Regions from separate parts of the Streptomyces sp. NPDC102406 genome, predicted to be linked through region 2. Evidence: riboswitches for the same ligand, from Rfam matches in the RefSeq annotation. Region 2 holds a riboswitch; the other holds the start of a gene.
What was found. Region 2 has a riboswitch for cyclic di-AMP ahead of ACIRF8_RS34810 (C40 family peptidase). Riboswitches for the same ligand answer to the same signal wherever they lie in the genome.
Positions count from the first base shown of each region.

Region 1 (5,074 bases), on a different contig from region 2:
CTGCCGTCGTCCTCCTCGTCGGGGATCTGGTCGGAGTCGGCGACGAGCGCGACCCGCTCCAGGAAGGCCGACAGGTCGGCGCCGCCCGCTTCGGCCTCGCCCTGGTTCTCGTCGGCGCCCTGGGCCGACTCCTGCTCGAACTCCAGGGCGACGGCGGCGAGTTCCTGGAGGTTCTCGATGCGGGTCTCGTCCTGCGGGTCGGTGGAGGACTGAAGTTCGGCGAGGTACCCGGTGCGTTCGAGGACGGCCTCCAGGACGGTGGCCGGTCCGGCGCCCGACTCGACGATGGTCCGCAGGTCCTCCATGAGGGTGTTGAACCGCTTCACCGCGTTCGTGGAGCGGGCCGCCATGCCGTACGCCTCGTCGACGCGGCGCAGCGCCTGCGGGAAGGAGATCTTCTCGCGCTGGGCGAGGGCGTCGATCATGGCTTCGGCGCGGTCGCCGATGCCGCGCTTGGGCACGTTCAGGATGCGGCGCAGGGGGACGGAGTCCTCCGGGTTCGACAGGACCCGGAGGTAGGCGAGGACGTCCCTGACCTCCTTGCGCTCGTAGAAGCGGACGCCGCCGACGACCTTGTAGGGCAGACCGACGCGGATGAAGATCTCTTCGAAGACACGGGACTGCGCGTTCGTCCGGTAGAAGACGGCGACGTCACCCGCCTTCGCCTCGCCGGCGTCGGTGAGGCGGTCGATCTCCTCGGCGACGAACTGGGCCTCGTCGTGCTCGGTGTCCGCGACGTAGCCGGTGATCTGGGAGCCCGCGCCCGCGTTCGTCCACAGGTTCTTGGGGCGGCGCGACTCGTTGCGCTCGATGACCGCGTTGGCCGCGCTGAGGATCGTCTGCGTGGAGCGGTAGTTCTGCTCCAGGAGGATCGTCGTCGCGTCCGTGTAGTCCTCCTCGAACTGGAGGATGTTACGGATGGTGGCGCCGCGGAACGCGTAGATGGACTGGTCGGCGTCGCCGACGACGCACAGCTCGGCCGGGTCGGCGTCGTGGCCCTCCGCGTCCTTGGCCGGTCCGACGAGCTCGCGCACCAGCGCGTACTGCGCGTGGTTGGTGTCCTGGTACTCGTCGACGAGGACGTGCCGGAAGCGGCGGCGGTAGTGCTCGGCGACGTCGGGGAAGGCGCGCAGCAGGTTGACCGTCGTCATGATCAGGTCGTCGAAGTCGAGGGCGTTGGCCTCGCGCAGCCGCGACTGGTACATCGCGTAGGCCTGCGCGACGGACTTCTCGAAGCCGTCGGCGGCCGTCTTGGCGAAGTCCTCCTCGTCGATCAGTTCGTTCTTCAGATTCGAGATCTTGGCGCTGAAGGACTTCGGCGGGAACTTCTTCGGGTCGAGCTCCAGGTCGCGGCAGACCAGGGCCATGAGCCGCTTGCTGTCGGCGGCGTCGTAGATCGAGAACGACGACGTGAAGCCGAGCTTCTTGGACTCCCGGCGCAGGATGCGCACGCACGCGCTGTGGAAGGTGGAGACCCACATCGCGTTCGCCCGCGGGCCGACGAGGGCCTCGACGCGCTCCTTCATCTCGCCCGCGGCCTTGTTCGTGAAGGTGATCGCGAGGATCTGGCCGGGGTGCACGCCGCGCTCGGCGAGGAGATAGGCGATGCGGTGGGTGAGGACGCGGGTCTTGCCGGAACCGGCGCCCGCGACGATGAGCAGGGGGGAGCCTCCGTGCACGACGGCCGCCCGCTGGTTCTCGTTCAGCCCGTCGAGGAGGGCCGCCGGGTCCAGGGCAGGGCGCGGCGCCCCGTCGCGGTAGTACGCGTCCCTGGCCGGGGGCACGTCGAACTTCCCGCCGAACAGGTCGTCCGGGATCGGCTCCGGAGCCGGTTCCTCGTGCTCGCCGTCGGGCGGCGGGGGCTCCTCCGTCCGGTTCTGGAGGTCCGCCAGGAAGCTGTCGTCAAAGAGGCTGCTCATCGCCTTACGAGTCTAGGGCGCCCCACTGACACCCCGCCCCCACCTTCGCGACACCGCACGGCACTGTCGCCAAGGTCACGAAAATGTATCGGGCATATCGAACATCAACCTTCACAGCGGCAACACGAGTGGCTACGGTGCTGCGCGGGCGGTCCGTCCCCCCGACCGCGAGCACCGCGGCGAACGGACAGCCCCCGCCGAGTCCCGTACGCCGTGAGGCAGGGAACCGGGGACCCAACCGATCTTGGGGTGAATCGGCCCGACGACCCGTCGGCCGTAGGGCAGCCTTCCGTATGCCCGAACCCGTCAGCTAACCCGGTAGGCGGAGCACGGAAGGAGTCGCCTCCCTTGGCGTCGCACCGCAAGCCGCGCAGCCGCTCCCGTATGACGGGCGGCCTTCGCACCACTCCCGCGGTCGGGATCACGACCGCCGCCCTCACGTCGGTCGCCCTCCTGTCGCAGACGGCCCAGGCCGCGCCCGCGCAGCCGACCAGGCCGAGCCTGGAGGAGGTGCAGAAGAAGGTCGACAGTCTGTACCGGCAGGCCGAGGTCGCCACGCAGAAGTACAACTCCGCCAAGGAGCAGACCGACAGCAAGAAGAAGCAGGTCGACCGGCTTCTCGACGACATCGCGCGGCGCACCGAGAAGATGAACACGGCCCGCCAGGAGCTGGGCCGGTTCGCCGCCGAGCAGTACCGCACGGGCGGGATGAGCGACACGGCGACGATGTTCCTCGCGGACGACCCAGAGGACTACTTCGCGCAGGACCGGCTGCTGAGCCGGATGACGGCGAGCCAGAAGAAGGCGGTCGACGACTACCAGGAGCAGCAGCGCGCGACCGCGAAGAAGCGCAGCCTGGCCCAGGAGAACCTTCAGCAGCTCACCTCCTCCCAGACCGAGCTGAAGACCTCCAAGCACGACGTGCAGACGAAGCTGTCCGACGCGCGTGAGCTGCTGTCCGAGCTGACCGCCGAGGAGAAGCAGCGGCTCGCGGCGATCGAGAAGAAGAAGGAGCAGGCGGCCCGCAAGAAGGCCGCCGACCTCGCCGAGCGGCAGAAGGCCGAGGAGGACCGGAAGCGGAAGGCGGCCGAGGAGGCGGCCCGGCAGGGGGACGGCTCCGGTTCGGGGGCAGGGTCCGGCTCGGGTGCCGGTGCGGGATCCGGCTCGGGGACGGGTTCAGGGACGGGTTCCGGTTCGTCCGGTACCTCCTCCGGCTACGCCGCCAAGGCCGCGAAGGCGCTCGCGTTCGCCAAGGCACAGGAGGGCAAGCCGTACGTGTGGGGCGCCACGGGCCCCGGCTCCTACGACTGCTCGGGGCTCACCCAGGCGGCGTGGAAGGCGGCCGGCATCACGCTGCCGCGCACCACGTGGGACCAGGTCGAGTTCGGCACGACCGTCCCGCTCTCCGCCATCCAACCCGGTGACCTGGTCTTCTTCTACGACGACATCAGCCATGTCGGCCTCTACCTCGGCGACGGCATGATGATCCACGCGCCGAAGCCGGGGGCGTACGTCCGCGAGGAGTCCATCTACTACGACGGCACGGGCTCGATCCACAGCGTGGTGCGGCCCGCCTGAGAACCCGCCCGAGAGCCCGCCTCAGGTCGTCTCAGGTCGTCTCTAGGTCCAGAGGACGGCGATGAAGATGTTGGCCATGGTCAGGGCGCCGACGGCCGCGAACAGGCCCTTCTCCGCCTTCTCCTCGTCGCGCTTCACGTAGACGATCCCGAGGATGACGATCAGGATCGCGAGCTTCACGCCGATCTTGATGTTGTTCACGGTGCCGCCGTCGGCCTGGTTGAGGCCGACCAGGGCGACGCCGGTCACCAGCATGGTCAGGGCACCGTGCAGCATCGCCTTGTTGAAGCGGGCGGTGCCCTGCCCCATCGCCGACATCTGGGTGAGGAAACCGCCCAGCAGCGAGGCGATGCCGATGATGTGGAGGCCCACGAAGAGATGGATGAGTACGTCCATGGTTCCGGAGCCTAATGGGGTGTCTCTCGCCGTTCGACGGCGGGCATCCCCGATCAGCGGATCGCCACTCTCCGTCATGACTGGCAACAAACGGACCAGTTGCGAACAATCCGTCACTAACCCGTTACGCCGAGGTTTAGCGTCCTTGCTCAGGTGACCGGCTCCCCACCGCCGTCCGGACCAGGGACGGCAGTCGGCCACCACCGCCGAGAAAGGTCCGGCGGCGACCCGCTCCCCCTGTGCGGGCCGCCGCCGGACGCGCGACCGGCGGGCGTACGCGGCAGGACGCGTACGGCAGGACGACCGGAAGGAGTTGGCACTTCGTGCCGGCAGCGCATCGCAAGCCCAAGCGGCGTTCGCTCAGTGGCAGTACGGTCCGCACCGCGGCCACCCTCGCCCTCGCCTCCGCGGCGACGGCCACCGCCTTCGACGGCGGCACCGCGCAGGCGGAGCCCGACCTCACCCCCGCCCAGGTGAAGGCGAAGGTCGACCGGCTCTACCAGGAGGCGGAGGTCGCCACCGAGAAGTACAACGGCGCGAAGGAGAAGGCAGGCGAGGCCCGCGCGAAGGTGAACACGCTCCGGGACGAGGCGACCCGCAGGACCGAGTCCCTCAACGAGCGGCGGCAGCAGCTCGGTTCGGTCGCCGCCGCGCAGTACCGCACGGGCGGCATCGACCCGTCCGTCCGGCTCCTCCTCTCCTCCGCACCCGACCGCTACCTCGCCGAGGCGGCCCTCGCCGACCGCGTCGGCACCCGGCAGGCCGTCACGATCGCGGGCGTCCGCAAGGAGCTGCGCGAGATCGACCAGCTCCGCACGCGGGCCGATCACTCCCTCACGGAACTGCGCTCCAAGCAGCGGGAGTTGGACCGGCAGAAGAAGACGGTGACGAGGAAGCTGGCGGACGCCCGACACCTCCTCGACCGACTCACCCCGGCCGACCGCGCGCTCGCCACCGGCCAGACATCCGGCCAGGCATCCGGCAGGCCCGCCGCGTCCGGCACATCCGCCGCATCCGCCCCCGGTCACGCCTCCCGCTCCACGCCTCGCGGCGATCTCGCCGACGCCCCCGACTCCCGCGCGGCCTCCGCCATCGCGTACGCGCGAGGCGCCCTCGGCAGCCCCTACGTCTGGGGCGCCACCGGCCCCGACGCCTTCGACTGCTCGGGCCTGACGCAGGCC
Region 1 is NZ_JBIWKP010000005.1:42,132-47,205, reverse strand. Features, by position in the region: gene pcrA (DNA helicase PcrA) at 1-1,919, opposite strand, end outside; cyclic di-AMP (ydaO/yuaA leader) riboswitch at 2,105-2,259, shown strand; gene ACIRF8_RS21375 (NlpC/P60 family protein) at 2,268-3,497, shown strand; gene ACIRF8_RS21370 (hypothetical protein) at 3,540-3,893, opposite strand; gene ACIRF8_RS21365 (NlpC/P60 family protein) at 4,217-5,074, shown strand, end outside.
Region 1: another riboswitch for cyclic di-AMP. It lies ahead of ACIRF8_RS21375 (NlpC/P60 family protein); the one in region 2 lies ahead of ACIRF8_RS34810 (C40 family peptidase).

Region 2 (5,074 bases):
GTCCACCAGCGTGTTCAGCAGGTCCATGGCGTCAGATCCTTGCCTATCGGGCCGCTCCCGCGAAAGGAGACTTCGTACAAAGGACCGTGTTCGACGTGTGGGTATTACCACACCCTGACCTGGTGGCGGCCCGACTAGGGTCTGTGCGTTACCTACAAACAGAGGGAGTCATGGCCACAGCCCCCACCCGCGCCTTCGGCTGGCTCGACGAGCAGCGCCGCACCCGCGAGGCCGCCGGACTCGTCCGCACCCTGCGCCCCCGCCCGGCCGACTCCCCGCTGCTCGACCTCGCCGGCAACGACTACCTGGGTCTGACCCGCCACCCCGAGGTCGTCGAGGGCGCCGCGGAGGCCGCGCGCCGCTGGGGAGGCGGGGCGACCGGCTCCCGTCTGGTGACCGGCACCACCGAACTGCACACCTGCCTGGAACGCGAACTGGCGGAGTTTTGCGGCTTCGAGGCCGCGCTCGTACTGTCCTCCGGCTACGCGGCGAACCTGGCGGCCGTCACCGCGCTGGCCCCGCACGGCACGCTGATCGTCTCCGACGCGGCCAACCACGCCTCCCTCATCGACGGTTGCCGCCTGGCCCGCGGCACCACCCAGGTCGTGCCGCACGCCGACCCCGCCGCCGTGCGCAAGACGCTCGACGCCCACGAGGGGCCTGCCGTCGTCGTCTCGGACACCGTCTTCTCCGTCGACGGCGACCAGGCTCCCCTGCGGGAACTCGCTTTCGCCTCCCGGGAGTTCGGGGCCGGACTGATCGTCGACGACGCGCACGGCCTGGGCGTGCTCGGCGCGGGCGGTCGCGGCACCCCGCACGCGGCGGGTCTGGCCGGCGCACCCGACACCGTCGCCACCGTCACGCTCTCCAAGTCCCTGGGCAGTCAGGGCGGCGCCGTCCTCGGCCCGGCCCACGTCATCGACCATCTCGTCAACGCGGCCCGCCCGTTCATCTTCGACACCGGGCTCGCCCCGGCCGCGGTCGGTGCCGCGCTGGCCGCTCTGCGTCTGCTGCGCCGCGAACCCGGGCGCGCGGAGCGGACCCGCGACGTGGCGACGACCCTGCATCGACTGCTCACGGCGCAGGGCATGGTGGCCGCGCGGCCGGACGCGGCGGTGGTCTCCGTGCGGGCACCCTCGCCCGACGAGGCGGTGCGCTGGGCCGCGGACTGTCGCGCGGCGGGCATCGCGGTGGGCTGCTTCCGCCCGCCGTCCGTGCCGGACGGCATCTCACGGCTGCGGCTGACCGCCCGCGCCGACCTCACCGACGCGCAACTCGGCGAGGCCGTGCGGGTGATCGGCGCAGCGGCTCCCGACGAAGCGTTCAGCGCAGCGAGTCGATGAACTCCCTCCAGGCGTCGGGTGCGAAGAGCAGGGCGGGCCCCGAAGTGTTCTTCGAGTCACGGACGCCCATCAGTCCGGTCGTGGGCCCCGAGGTCAGGGGGGCTGTCTCGACGCAGTTGTTGGCGCCGGTGCTGCGGCTGCTGCGCCGCCACCGGGCGCCGCTCAGCGACAGACTTGAGGGAACGGAAGGAACGTACCGAGGCAGTGCATTCATGGTGCCCCCTTACGCGGTGCCGGGCCCGGGGCGAGGTGTCGGCGTCCTCGTCCACTGGGCTATCCGGCGATCTGTCCGATGAATTCCAACGAGTCCTCGGGTGACAAAGCGCGGAGGAGAAGAGCATCGAAGGCGTCCGTGTACGCCTCCAGGTCTTCTTTCCGCTCGAGGTAGAGGCTACTCGTCAAATGGTCGAGAACAACCACATCCAGATCAGATGTGTTCGGAAATGAGAACACTACGAAAGGGCCGGTGAGGCCGATGTGGCCACCTGTCGAAAAAGGGAGCACCTGAATTTGGACATGGGGCATCTGCGCCGCCTCGGCCAGATGTGCCAACTGTCGCCGCAGGATGCCGGATCCGCCCACTTCGCGCCGGAGCACCCCTTCGTCGAGCACCGCGCTCAGACGCAGCGGCGGCCGCGCCCGCAGCACGTCCTGCCGTGCGAGCCGCACCTCCACCAGCGCCTCGATGTGCTCCTCCGGCATCCCGGTCAGCACGGAACGCGTCACCGCCCGCGCGTACTCGGGCGTCTGCAAAAGCCCCGGTACCACGCTCGTCTCCAGCGTCCGGATACGACACGCCTGCGACTCCAGGCTGATGAAATCCCGGTAGGACGGCGGCAGCAATCCCCGATAGGCGTGCCACCAGTGCTGCCCGGAGGAGTCCTCCGCGCCCGCCAACGCGACCACGAGTTCACGCTGTCGCGGATTGCGTGTCTCGAACGCGTCGAGCAACCGCAGCACGTCCGACGGCTTCACGCCACTGCGACCTGTCTCGATCCGGCTCACCTTCGACTGGTGCCAGCCGACCAGACGGGCGGCCTCACCACTGGTCAACCCGGCCTGCACGCGCAGCGAACGCAGCTCCGCACCGAGTTTGCGACGGCGCACCGCGGGACCGTACTTCATGCCGACTCCTCCACGCTCCTCGGGCCTCACGGCCGGGCTCCTCCCAGGCCCGTGCCACATGGCCTCTGAGCAGACGGTAGAGGAACCGGCGAGCGCTCGCCCAAATACGGTCTACCGTCGCAGAGTTCACCGCTTCGAGCGACAGATATATGCATATCTTGAGGGATCCGCACCACGGGAGGGCAACCAAGTGGCAGTCTGCTGCGAAGCAGAAGTCGGAGGCCGCACGCCAGCGAACCGCCAGAGTCGCAGGCGCGGCCCCGGTGGGAAAGGGACGACGTCGCCATGGCAGACCACCAGGAAGCATCCGTCACGCTGCCGAGCGATCCCGCCTCGGTCTCCGCGGCCCGCAGGTATGTGAGCAAGGTCCTGGCGGACTGGGGGATGCCGCGGGACAGCGACGCCGCCGACACGGTCCGCCTGATCGTCTCGGAGCTCGCGACCAACGCCGTGCAGCACACCCTCGGCCAGTCGCCCACCTTCACCGTCGACGTGGAACTCGAACGCGACGAACAGCTCCGCATCGGCGTCACCGACAGCCACCCGCGCTACCCCAGGCGACTGCCCGCCGCCGTCCAGCAGGACAACGGACGCGGCATGGTGATCATCCGCTGTCTCACCGCCGAGTGCGGCGGACGGCTCTCGGTCTCGCCCACCCCGGAGGGCGGCAAGACCGTGTGGATCTCGCTGCCCTGGATCATCGGCATGAACGGGGGCGACGCCCAGCCGCTCCCCGCCTGTTGACGCGCCCCCGGCTCCTCACCGGCAGCACCCGGGTACGGGCCCGGCGCCCGGCCCGCCCCGAGATCACTGTGCGGCGCGCCTCAGCGCACCCGGCCGTACCAGACGCTCCGCGTCCAGATCTTCTGTAGACGCACTACGTCCCCGGTCTTCGGGGAGTGCCAGATCCGTCCCTTCCCGGCGTAGATGCCGACGTGGTAGACGCTCCGGCCCGAGTGGAAGAAGACCAGGTCACCCGTCTTGCGGTGGGACGGGGCGACATGGCGGGTCTTGTTGTACTGCTGAGCGGCGGTGCGCGGCAGCTTCTTGCCCGCCCGCTTGAACGAGTAGAGCGTCAGGCCCGAGCAGTCGAACCGGTGCGGCCCCGTGGCGCCCCACTTGTACGGCGCTCCCTTCTTGGAGGCCGCGACCTTCAATGCCTTGGTCGAGACCGCCGCCGCCGACGCCTCGGACGCGGCGCCCGGCACCATGATTCCGGCACCGGCGACGGCGAGCGTCAGCGCCGACGCGGTACCCGCCCGGGTCAGCAGCGAGGGAACACGATTGAGCGCAGTCATGCGCAACCCTTCGTCAGCCGCCTGTGAAGGATGACCTGTCGGGTTCGGACAGGCGAAGATGCCCGGCCGCTCACGCGGCTTCACCCCAAGGGCCACTCGGGCACCCTCTCCGTCGAGAGGGGCCGGCGACCCGTCGTGCCTGGGTCCTCCACTCCTGCCGATGCACTTCTGTCGACCTGGCATCCGTGCGGCGGCAGGACTCGGCGTCCGCACGGACCGCCCCGCCGCGGCGGCGGGGGCTTGTCGTCGGAAGGGATCTTCACGCACATGAGGCGCGGAAGCCGAGTCGAACCGGCGGTAAGTGAGGCTCCTCACGCTTGACCCGTTCAGGTGGACAGTGCGGCTTTCGGACCCCTGCCGCGACCCCTGACCACCCTCGTACCAGCGGCGGAACATCTCGTTCCGGTCGCCGCGTACCGCCGGTGCGCAACTCCGACCAGCCCGAATATGGAGCAATGTCTACGCCGATCGGTGGTACCCCATCTGGGTCGTTTGGGCCTGCAAGCAGACAGTGCGCCCGAGCCGTGACTTCAACTGACCGTTTCTGGTGGCAAAGCGACCCTCTGTGTTCGCCTTTCACCGTCGAGGACGCGTAGGGCCCGGGCCAGGGTTGCCGCGTGCACCTCGCTCTCACCGCGCCGGTGCATCAACTCCAGGGCGTCCCGGAGCGCCGCGGCCCGGCTGACGAGCGCCTGCGCCGCACGCAGCCCCCGGTAGGTGTCGTCGCCGCGTGCCGGATTGATGCGCGCCACCAGGTCGACCACCGCCAGATAGCCGTCCACCAGGTCACCCTCGGCCCGGGTCAGCGCGGGCAGCGGCGGCAGTTCGGAGGGGTGCACCAGCACATCACCTCCCGTCCCGCGCGCCGAGCGCGGCCTTGCGGCTCCGCACCACCCCGTCCACCAGGCCGTACTCCAGGGCCTGCCGCGCGTCCAGCACCGTCTCCCGCTCGATGTCCCGGCCCACCTGCTCCTTGTCCCGGCCCGAGTGCCGGGCGAGCAAGTCCTCCACCTGGTCGCGCATGCGCACCATCTCGCGCGCCTGGATCTCCAGGTCGCTGGGTTGTCCCCGGGTCGGCTCGGGCAGCGCCGGCTGGTCGAGCACGACGCGGGCGCCGGGGAGCATCATCCGCTTCCCCGGCGCCCCGGCGGCGAGCAGCACCGCGGCGACGGACGCGGCCTGCCCCAGGCAGGTCGTCTCCACCTCGCACCTGACGTACCGCATCGTGTCGTAGATCGCCGTCATCGCGCTGAACGAGCCGCCGGGGGAGTTGATGTACAGCGAGATGTCCTGGTCGGGCGCCGCGTG
Region 2 is NZ_JBIWKP010000015.1:90,077-95,150, forward strand. Features, by position in the region: gene bioB (biotin synthase BioB) at 1-27, opposite strand, end outside; gene ACIRF8_RS34790 (8-amino-7-oxononanoate synthase) at 171-1,343, shown strand; gene ACIRF8_RS34795 (DUF397 domain-containing protein) at 1,324-1,557, opposite strand; gene ACIRF8_RS34800 (helix-turn-helix domain-containing protein) at 1,617-2,468, opposite strand; gene ACIRF8_RS34805 (ATP-binding protein) at 2,754-3,212, shown strand; gene ACIRF8_RS34810 (C40 family peptidase) at 3,293-3,766, opposite strand; cyclic di-AMP (ydaO/yuaA leader) riboswitch at 3,770-3,958, opposite strand; gene ACIRF8_RS34815 (hypothetical protein) at 4,297-4,605, opposite strand; gene ACIRF8_RS34820 (ATP-dependent Clp protease proteolytic subunit) at 4,613-5,074, opposite strand, start outside.